Regions from separate parts of the Streptomyces sp. NPDC059080 genome, predicted to be linked through region 1. Evidence: riboswitches for the same ligand, from Rfam matches in the RefSeq annotation. Region 1 holds a riboswitch; the other holds the start of a gene.
The links. Region 1 has a riboswitch for cyclic di-AMP ahead of ACFWWQ_RS24070 (NlpC/P60 family protein). Riboswitches for the same ligand answer to the same signal wherever they lie in the genome.
Positions count from the first base shown of each region.

Region 2: it holds a riboswitch for cyclic di-AMP, as region 1 does, so the genes downstream of both, ACFWWQ_RS05260 (M23 family metallopeptidase) here and ACFWWQ_RS24070 (NlpC/P60 family protein) in region 1, are expected to answer to the same signal.

Region 1 covers NZ_JBHYGX010000038.1:32,365-37,546, reverse strand. Annotated here, with positions in the region: gene ACFWWQ_RS24085 (alpha/beta hydrolase) at 1-943, shown strand, start outside; gene ACFWWQ_RS24080 (GNAT family N-acetyltransferase) at 1,046-1,744, opposite strand; gene ACFWWQ_RS24075 (hypothetical protein) at 1,857-2,210, shown strand; gene ACFWWQ_RS24070 (NlpC/P60 family protein) at 2,351-3,490, opposite strand; cyclic di-AMP (ydaO/yuaA leader) riboswitch at 3,498-3,682, opposite strand; gene pcrA (DNA helicase PcrA) at 3,942-5,182, shown strand, end outside.
Region 2 covers NZ_JBHYGX010000005.1:40,026-45,207, reverse strand. Annotated here, with positions in the region: gene ACFWWQ_RS05275 (GNAT family N-acetyltransferase) at 1-753, opposite strand, end outside; gene ACFWWQ_RS05270 (HPr family phosphocarrier protein) at 1,013-1,294, shown strand; gene ACFWWQ_RS05265 (GntR family transcriptional regulator) at 1,590-2,285, opposite strand; gene ACFWWQ_RS05260 (M23 family metallopeptidase) at 2,515-3,291, opposite strand; cyclic di-AMP (ydaO/yuaA leader) riboswitch at 3,305-3,460, opposite strand; gene ACFWWQ_RS05255 (M16 family metallopeptidase) at 3,705-5,087, opposite strand; gene ACFWWQ_RS05250 (M16 family metallopeptidase) at 5,126-5,182, opposite strand, start outside.

The sequences.
Region 1 (5,182 bases):
CAACGCCAACAACCTCTACGACACCTGGGACGACCTCCTCGGCACCGGTAGCCACATCGAGGCGGCCCGTGACCTCGGTCCCGACGGGCTGGGCGGTCGGCAGATCTCCGACGAACCCCGCCGGGCCCAGCCGTTCCGCCCCGCCGACGACCCGGTGGTCGGCCCGGGCGTGCAGGTCACGGACCTCCAGGGCCGTATCTCCGGCGTCAGCGGTGAGGTGTACGTCTGGCTGCCGCCGCAGTACCACGACCCGGCGTATCGCACCAAGAAGTTCCCGGTGGTCGAGCTGCTGCCCGGCTACCCCGGCTCGGCCAAGTCCTGGTTCGGCACGCTGGCGGCCGGCCGCCAGCTCCAGCCGCTGATGGAGCGCGGGGAGATCGAGCCGTTCATCCTGGTCGCGCCGCGCACCAACATCTACCAAGGCGCCGACACGGGATGCGTCAACATCCCCGGCAAGGTCAACGCCGACAGCTGGCTGACCGTCGACGTACGCCAGATGATCACCGAAACCTTCCGGGCCGGGGACCGCCCCGACTCCTGGGCGCTGGCCGGGTACTCCGCCGGGGCGCACTGCGCGACCAGGCTCGCCTTGGCCCACCCCGACCGGTACCGCGCGGCGGTCGGCATGTCCGGGTACAACGACCCGGCGGGCGAGGCCACCTCGCTCGCCGGTAGGGACCCGAAGCTGCGGATCGAGAGCAACCCGCTGCACCAGCTGCGGGAGGCCAACCTGGCCGGCCGCCCGCCGCACACCGCGCTCTACCTCTCCGGCGCGTCCGGCGACGGCTACGAGGCCGGTCTCGGACTGCGGCGGCAGGCCCGGCGGCCGACCACGGTGACCGTCCAGCGGATCGGCGCGGACGCCGGTGGCCACACGAGCGCGGTGTGGCGCGCACAGGTCCCCGAGATCTTCCGGTGGCTGGGGCGGGAGATCAAGGGCTGACGGCCGGGGGGCCGACGCGCCCGCCACGGGGGCCGCCCCGAGGGCCGCCGGGCCCCGGCCCACGCGACATCGGCCTCGCCCGCGTCACCCTTCTCACCCCACTCACCCCTTCCGCACCACCGCCGTAACCGGAGAACGTAGGTGCCAGCCCAGGGCCGTGTACAGCTCCCGGCCGGGCGGGCTGGCGACGAGCACGCCCTCGGTGGCGCCCCGTCGGACGGCGTGGGCGGTGAGCGCCGCCATCACCAGGCGGCCCAGGCCCCGGCGGCGGTGTTCCGGCTCCGTTCCGATCATGTCGTGGACGGCGGACACCGGGGTGCCGTCCACGCCGCCGGTGAGCGCGGTCCGGCCGCTCGCGGCGGGCCGGTCGGCCGTCCCTGTGGCCCATACCCGTACGTCCATGATCCCGTCGCACTCCTCGGTGCCGAGGCGGTAGCCGGACGGTGGCGCGGCGGCCGGGGGATCCGGCGGCAGTGTGGCCGTCATGAGGTACTGCGGTTCGTCGTACTGCCAGGCGGCGGTGAGCAGCGGTGCGACCTCCGCGCGGGGCGCGCAGATTTTGAGCCAGATGTCCGGCGTCGTCACCGTACGGGCCAGTGCGCGCAGCACCGCGGGGTCGGCGGCGGGGAGGACGTACCGCGCGGCGTGCCGCGGATGGCCGACCTCGATGCGGAAGCCGCCCGGGACCACCCGCGGCGCCGGCGTCGCACGGGCCCGCGCCCACCCCCGCGCCCAGACACCGGCGACCCGCGCGAGACCGGCCGGGTCACACCCCCGGCAGGCCCCCTCAGCACGATCCATGCGCCGCACCCTAGAGCCGCCCCCACCCCGCGGACAGGCCGCAGACCGGCCATGAACGCCCACCACCGGGCCCCCGGAAGGAGGTAGGGGGGAGACCGTTACGATCCGCACTATGGACGTAGTAATCAATATCTTCGTCGGCTTGCACATCATCGGTATCGCCTCCCTGCTGGGGGGCTTTCTCACGCAGATGAAGGCGATGAGCGCGGGCACCGCCCGGTTCGTGCCCGCGATGCTGCACGGTGCGCTGACGATGCTGGTCACCGGCATCGCGCTGGTCGGCCTGAACCAGGCCCAGGGCAGCCCGGTCGACAACATCAAGATCGGCATCAAGCTGGCCGTCCTGGTCGTCATCCTGGGTCTGGTCTACGTCAAGCGGGACGAGGAGAGCATCGCCAAGCCGCTGTTCGGCACGGTCGGCCTGCTCACCATGGTCAACATCTTCATCGCGGTGCTCTGGACCTGAGCCCGACCGGGGCGCGCGGCAATGTCCCCCGCGCCCCCGGCACACCCCGCGTACGCCTCCGGCCCGGCCCCTCACCAAGGGGGCCGGGCCGGAGCCGTGTCCCGGGAGGCCACGCGGTGTGACGGTCTCCCGGAGGGGCGTCACGCCGGGCGGACACTCCCGTAGATCGGCATGTAGTAGATCGACTCGATGCGCACGCTGGCGCCCGGCTTCGGGGCGTGGATCATCTTGCCGTCGCCGATGTACATCCCGACGTGGCTGATGTCGTTGTAGAAGAACACCAGGTCACCGGGGGCGAGATCCGTGGTGGCGACGCGCTGGCCGACCTTCACCTGGTCCCACGTCGTGCGCGGCAGGCTCACCCCGGCCGCCTTCCACGCGGCCTGCGTCAGCCCGGAGCAGTCGTAGGAGTTGGGGCCGGTGGCGCCCCAGACGTACGGCTTGCCCATCTGGGCGCGGGCGAACGCGAGCGCCTTCTCGGCCTTCGTACGGTACGAACCGTCGGCCGGTCCGCCGCCCTGGCCGGGGTCGGCCGTACCGGGGGAGCCGGTGTCCGTCCCGCCACCGGGCTGCTCGTGCTGCTTCTGAGCCTCCTCCTCGGCCTTGCGCCGGGCCTCTTCCTCCTTCTTGCGCTCCAGCGCCGCCAGGCGCGCCTTCTCCGCGGCGGTCAGCTCGGAGAGCAGCTGCCGGGCCTCGGTCAGCTTGCCCTGGACCGTCCGCTTGGAGTCGGCCAGCGCGGTCTGCGACTCCTGGAGGCGCTCCAGGCTGCGGGAAGCCTCGGCCCGCTGGTGGGCGGCGGCGGCCTGCTGCTCCTGGTAGGCGTCGACGGCCTGTTGCTGCCGCCCGGTCAGCCGCTCCATCAGGTGGCTGCGGTCGGCGAACTGCTGCGGGTCCTTGGAGAACATCAGCTGCGCCGTCGGGTTCATACCGCCGCCGCGGTACTGCGCGGCGGCGAAGGTGCCCAGCTCCCGGCGGGCCTCGTTGAGCTTCCCGGTGCGGCGCGCCGCGGCGTCCTGGAGGTCGCTGACCTCCGCCCGCCGCTCGTCGACGTGCTCCTTGACGCCGTTGTACTTCTGGGTCGCGACCTCCGCCTGGCGGTAGAGGGTGTCGACCTTCTTCTTGACCTCTTCGACGGTCGGCTTCGGGGAGCGGGGGGACGCCTCGGCCGACTGTGACAGCAGGGTGACCGTGGCGAGGGCCGCGGTCGTCAGACCGGCGGCCGTCCGGCGGCTGCCGGGCGAGGTGAGGACGCGGGTACGCGGCTTGCGGTGCGACGGCAAGGCCGACGACTCCTTCCGTGGACCGCCTACCGGGTTAGCTGTCGGGTTCGGGCGGTGTCGCAGACGGAAGGCTGGCCCTACGGTCCGTACGTCCGCGCGCGGCGGCCGTACCGACCGATTCACCCCGGTGGTGCTGGTGGGTCCCCGGCTCCGGGTGCCGTGGGGCAGGGCCGGACTCGGCGGAGGCGGCCCGTGCGGACGCTGTCGTCCGCGGGATGCGGGCAGCCCGAGCGTGAACCTAGCCAACTCGTGTGGCTCCTGTGAAGGCAGATGTTCGAATTGCCCGAAACCTTCTGTGACCTGTGTGCATGAGGTGACGTTCGCGTGGGCAGGGCGGGGCTTCTGCGTCGAATGCCGGATTCACGGGCGGCGAGGGCGGAACGCCCTTCTTTCCGGCACTTCCGCGACTCCGGGGCCGACTGTCAGTGGGGCGGCCTAGACTCGGTGGGCGATGAGCAGCCTCTTTGACGACAACTTCCTGGCGGACCTCGCCTCCAAGGACGAGGAGCCCCCGCCGCCTCCCGAGGACGAGCACGGCCCGGCCCCGGAGGAGGTCCCGCACGACCTCTTCAGCGGCAGGTTCGACGCCCCCGTGCCCCGGGACGCGCACTACCGCGACGGCGCCGCCCGCCCCGCCGTCGACCCGGCCACACTCCTGGAGGGGCTGAACGACGCCCAGAAGGCCGCCGTGGCGCACTCCGGCGGCCCGCTGCTGATCGTCGCCGGAGCCGGTTCCGGCAAGACCCGTGTGCTCACCCACCGCATCGCGCATCTGCTCGCCGCCCGTGGCGTCCACCCCGGCCAGATTCTCGCGATCACCTTCACCAACAAGGCCGCCGGGGAGATGAAGGAGCGCGTCGAGGAGCTGGTCGGCCCCCGGGCCCACGCCATGTGGGTCTCCACCTTCCACAGCGCCTGCGTCCGCATCCTGCGCCGCGAGTCCAAGCACCTCGGCTTCACCTCGTCGTTCTCGATCTACGACGCCGCCGACTCCAAGCGCCTGATGGCCCTGGTCTGCCGCGATCTGGATCTCGACCCCAAGCGGTTCCCGCCCAAGTCCTTCAGCGCCAAGGTCTCCCACCTCAAGAACGAGCTCATCGACGAGGAGACCTTCGCCGGACAGGCCGCCGACGGTTTCGAGAAGACCCTTGCCCAGGCGTACGCGCTCTACCAGGCGCGGCTGCGCGAGGCCAACGCCCTGGACTTCGACGACATCATCATGACGACCGTCAACCTCCTCCAGGCGTTCCCGGACGTCGCGGCCCACTACCGCCGCCGCTTCCGCCACGTCATGGTCGACGAGTACCAGGACACCAACCACGCGCAGTACACCCTCGTCCGCGAGCTGGTCGGCCCGGCCGAGTTCGCCGCCGAGCTGTGCGTCGTCGGCGACGCCGACCAGTCGATCTACGCCTTCCGCGGCGCCACGATCCGCAACATCCTCCAGTTCGAGGAGGACTACCCGGACGCCACGACGATCCTCCTGGAGCAGAACTACCGCTCCACCCAGACGATCCTCTCCGCCGCCAACGCCGTCATCGAGCGCAACGAGAACCGCCGCCCCAAGAACCTCTGGACCGAAGCCGGCGAGGGCCCCCGCATCACCGGGTACGTCGCCGACACCGAGCACGACGAGGCCCAGTTCGTCGCCGAGGAGATCGACCGCCTCACCGACTCCGGGGACGCCCGCGC
Region 2 (5,182 bases), on a different contig from region 1:
GAAGGCGCGGTTGACGGCGTGGACGCGGCCGGTGAAGCCGGAGTCGAGGACATGGCGCAGGGCGGTGCGGCCGACGCCGCCGGGCGTGCGGCCGGTGCCGATGACGGCGACCGAGCCGGGGGCGAGGAGCCGCTGCATGGAGCGGGCCTCGGCGCGCTGCTCGCGGCCGCGCATCACGGCCATGGACTGCTCGGTCGGTTCGAGGTCGAATTCCAGCCGGACGACGCCGTCCTCGAAGGTGCGCTGCTGGGTGTACCCGGCGTCCGTGAACACCTTGATCATCTTGGAGTTGGCGGGGAGGACCTCGGCGGCGAACCGGCGGATGCCGCGCTCCCGTGCGACGGCGGCGATGTGCTCCAGCAGCGCGGAGGCGACGCCGCGGCCCTGGTGGGCGTCCTGCACCAGGAAGGCGACCTCCGCCTGGTCGTCCCCCGGGTCCGTGGCCGGCAGACCCCGGTCGTTGATCCGGTCGTAGCGGACGGTGGCGATGAACTCGCCGCCCACGGTGGCGGCGAGGCCGACCCGGTCGACGTAGTCGTGGTGGGTGAAGCGGTGCACGTCGCGGTCGGAGAGGCGGGGATAGGGCGCGAAGAAGCGGTAGTACTTCGATTCGTCCGAAACCTGTTCGTAGAAGGAGACCAGGCGCTCGGCGTCGTCCGGGGTGATCGGGCGGATCCGGGCGGTGCCGCCGTCGCGCAGCACCACATCGGCTTCCCAGTGGCTCGGGTACGCGCGATCCGGCGGCTGCTGCATGCGGACAGCGTACGGCCGGGCACCGACAACCGGCTCGTGCGCGCGGGCGGGGCCGGGCGCCGGGCCGGCGGCGGGCGTCCTGGCGGCAGTCGTCGGGCGGCACCCGCGGACCGGTCCGGACGTGGTGCGGACGAGGTGCGGACGAGGTACGGACAAGGTGCGGACGAGGGTGCGGAACACCGGAGGTGGGGCTTCCGGAGCACCCGCGACCGCGCGAGAGACTGGTCTAGATAACTGTGACGACTTGAAGGGCAACACCATGGCTGAGCGCCGCGTCAATGTCGGTTGGGCCGAGGGGCTGCACGCCCGTCCTGCCTCGATCTTCGTCCGTGCGGCCACCGCCGCCGGCGTTCCCGTGACGATCGCCAAGGCCGACGGCGCCCCCGTGAACGCGGCCTCGATGCTCGCGGTGCTGAGCCTGGGCGCCCAGGGTGGCGAGGAGATCGTGCTCGCCTCGGACGCCGAGGGCGCGGAGGCCGCACTGGAGCGCCTGGCGAAGCTGGTCACCGAGGGCCTCGACGAGCTGCCGGAGACCGTCTGAACCGGGACGCCGCCACCTCCCCGCAGCCGGGGAAAGGCCCCACCGTCACGGCCGGAAACGGTCACCGCGGCGGGGCCTTTCGCGTTCCGGGCAACGGAACGGCCACCGCTCCCCGGGGCGGCACCTGTCCCCCGCTCGCAATTCGCCGCAGCCCCGGCGGGCACCGCACGACCGAATACATGAATACGCATCTACGCGGTTGCGGCAATTCCCGGATGGCGCGTTTTCCGGCACCCGTTTCCGCAATTCCCCGAACAGATCCCGCCACCCGCCGGTCGCCCCGTATACCGCGCCCCTATGAAGAACGCACCCGCCCGCTGCTGACGGGACGTTGCGGATGGCGCACCGCGGCCGGCTGACGGTGCCGCGGGCGGTACGCCGGGAGCGACCGCGCGACATGCGACGCCATCAGGGCGCGCGCCGCCTCTGCGTCGCCCCGGGCCACCGCGTCCAGCACCGCACCATGGTCGTCCCAGGTCTCCACATACCGCGCCGGAAGCTCGACGACGTACATCCACTCGATCTTCCGCCGCACCTGGGTCAGCAGCGCGGTCAGCCCCGGATTTCCCGCCGCCCGCGCCAGCGTCTCGTGGAACCAGCCGTCCAACCGGGGCAGATCGCCCGGACAGCCGCGGCGGGCGCGCTCCCTGCCGAGCCGCACCACGCCCCGTAAGACCTTCAGATGCGCGTCGGTGCGGCGGACCGCCGCACGGGCGGCGCCCATCGGCTCCAGGAGCGCGCGCAGGTCCAGGAGGTCGGCCGCCTCCTGGACGGTGGGCGCCGCGACGCAGGCGCCCGCGTGCCGTCGCGCGGTGACGAACCCCTCGGACTGCAGGGTCCGCAACGCCTCACGGACCGGCACCCGGGAGACGCCGTAACGGGTGGCCAGAATGTCCTCGACGAGCCGGCTGCCGGGGATCAGCACGCCGGAAACGATGTCGTCGCGAATCGCCGCGGAGATGCGCTGCACGGAAATCTGGCCTTGCGTCATCGTGGGCGCCTCCACCGTCCTCCCCGGAAAACGCCGGTGTACGGCGCCTTTTCGGCGACTCTATTCGACGGTGGTGGCGCCTTTACCGCCTTCACGCATTCATGGAGATCTTTTGGTGAGAGCCTTCCCTGACCGCCGGGAAATCCAGCCATCCGCTGTACAGCACCGGACGCACCGGAGCCCCGGGCGCCCGGTGAGGGCGGGCCGGGGCTCCGGGAGGCGAGATGGATCAGACGTTGACGCCGTGCGACCGCAGGTAGGAGATCGGGTCGATGTCCGAGCCGTAGTCCGGACCGGTCCGGGCCTCGAAGTGCAGGTGCGGGCCGGTGACGTTGCCGGTCGCGCCGGACAGGCCGATCTGCTCATGGGGCATCACCTGCTGGCCGACCGAGACACCGATCTGCGACAGGTGGCCGTACTGGGTGTACGTGCCGTCGTTCATCTTGATGACGATGTTGTTGCCGTACGCGCCGCCCCACCCCGCCTCGACGACGGTGCCCGCGCCGACGGCGTGCACGGTGGTGCCGGGGTCGGCGTGGAAGTCGATGCCGGTGTGCGTACCGGAGGACCACAGTCCGCTGGACGCCTGGTAGGCGGTGGAGACGTACGAGCCGGAAATCGGGGCGACGAAGGCGTTGAGGCGCTTGCGCTCCTCCTCGCGGGCGGCGCGGACCTCGGCCTCGTGCCGCTTGTCGGCCGCCGCCTTGGCGGCCCGGGCCTGCTTCTCCGCCTCGGCCTCGGCCTTCGCCTTGGCCTCGGCGGTCTCGGCGACGGCCTGCTGCGCATCGGCCTGGGCCTGGACGCGCTCGGCGAGTTCGTCACCGAGGACGACGGCCCGCTGCAGGCCCGTGTCGTGCGCGGCGCCGGACGTGGCGGCCATCGCGGGAGAGGACACGGAGACGACGACGCCGGAGGCGGCGAGACCGGCGATGCCGGCGATGTTGCGGGTCGTCCGGGCGCTGCGGCTCGGACGGCGGTGCTTCCCGGTGGCACGGGTGAACGCCATGTGCTGGCTGGTTCCTTTCCTTCCCTCTCGCCTACCGGGTTAGCTGACGGGTTCGGAGCAGGAAGGTCTCCTACGGGTCCCTCCGGAGAGGCGCCCGATTCACCCCAGGGACGTGTGGGTCCCCGGCTCCCCTGGCTCGCGCCGTACGGGGACTCGGCGATGGCTGTCCGATGCCGCGGTTGCGGCGTGCAGCTGGCGGACAGCGCGCATGAAGCTAATCGTGACAACTTTCAATCGGCAAACAGAAACGCCATATTGTGCGTCACGCCACACCGGCGCGACGGAACCAGCGGCCAGCAAATCCGGACATAAAGGGGATCCCGAGGGTGGCCTTCCGCCCTCGGGATCCCCTTTTGTTCCACTGTGCCGGGCCGCCGTGACGACCCGGCCGGGGCCACCGCTCCTCCGGCTCGTCAGCCCCTGACGACCGTCACCTCGCCGATGCCCAGCGCCCGGACCGGCTCGGCGATCTGCGCCGCATCACCGACCAGCACCGTCACCAGCCGGTCCGCCGGGAACGCGCTGACCACGGCGGCGGTCGCCTCGACCGTACCGGTCTCGGCCAGCCGCGCGTACAGCTGCGCCTGGTAGTCGTCCGGCAGATGCTGCTCCACCTGGTCGGCGAGGGTGCCCGCTACCGCCGCCGCCGTCTCGTACTTCAGCGGCGCGACGCCGACGAGGTTCTGCACGGCGACGTCCCGCTCGGCGTCCGTCAGCCCCTCCGCCGCGAGGGTACGCAGCACCTTCCACAGGTCGTCGAGGGCCGGACCGGTGGACTCGGTGTCGACCGAGCCGCTGATCGCCAGCATCGAGGCGCCGGTGGAGCCCCCGGGCGCGTCCGGCGCCGACGAACGCAGCACCTGCCCGAAGGCCCGCACCCCGTAGGTGTAGCCCTTCTCCTCACGCAGCACCCGGTCCAGACGCGACGTCAGGGTGCCGCCCAGGCAGTACGTGCCGAGGACCTGCGCAGGCCACTGGCGGTCGTGGCGGTCGGCGCCGATCCGCCCGATGAGCAGCTGCGTCTGCACCGCTCCGGGGCGATCGACGATCACGACGCGGCCGGTGTCGTCCGCGGTGATCGGCGCGACGGCGACCGGCTCGGCGGCGGACCCCTGCCAGGCGCCCAGCGTGTCGGCGAGCGCCGCGTCCACGTCAATGCCGGTGAAGTCACCGACGATCACGACGGTGGCCGCCGCGGGCCTCAGATGCGCCGCGTAGAACGCCCGGACGGCCGCCGCGTCGATGCGGCCGACGGTCTCCTCGGTGCCCTGCCGGGGCCGCGACATCCTGGACGACGCGGGGAACAGCTCCTTGGACAGCGCCATCGCGGCGCGGCGCCCCGGGTTGGCCAGCTCGTGCGGGATCTCGTCGAGACGGTTACGCACCAGGCGCTCCACCTCGCCCTCGGGGAAGGCCGGGGCGCGCAGCGCGTCGGCGAGCAGCCCCAGGGCGCGCGACAGCCGGGAGGCCGGGACCTCCAGGGAGACCCGCACCCCGGGGTGGTCGGCGTGCGCGTCCAACGTGGCGCCGCAGCGCTCCAGTTCGGCGGCGAATTCCTCGGCGTCGTGCCGGTCGGTGCCCTCCGACAGCGCCCGCGCCATGATCGTGGCGACACCGTCCAGGCGCTCCGGCTCGGACTCCAGCGGCGCGACGATGTCGACCTCGACGGCGACGACCTGCTGGCCGGGGCGGTGGCTGCGCAGCACCGTCAGGCCGTTGGGCAGCGCACCGCGCTCGGGCGCCGGGAAGGCCCACGGCTTGGGCGCCCCGCCCCGGGGCTGCGGGTGGAAGGTCATCTCGCTCATGGCCAGGTCCTCGCGGGTCGTGGCGTCACTCACCGGTCCGCCTCCTCGTCGTTGTCGGCGCTCTCGTCGGCGGCGGTCGGCTCGTA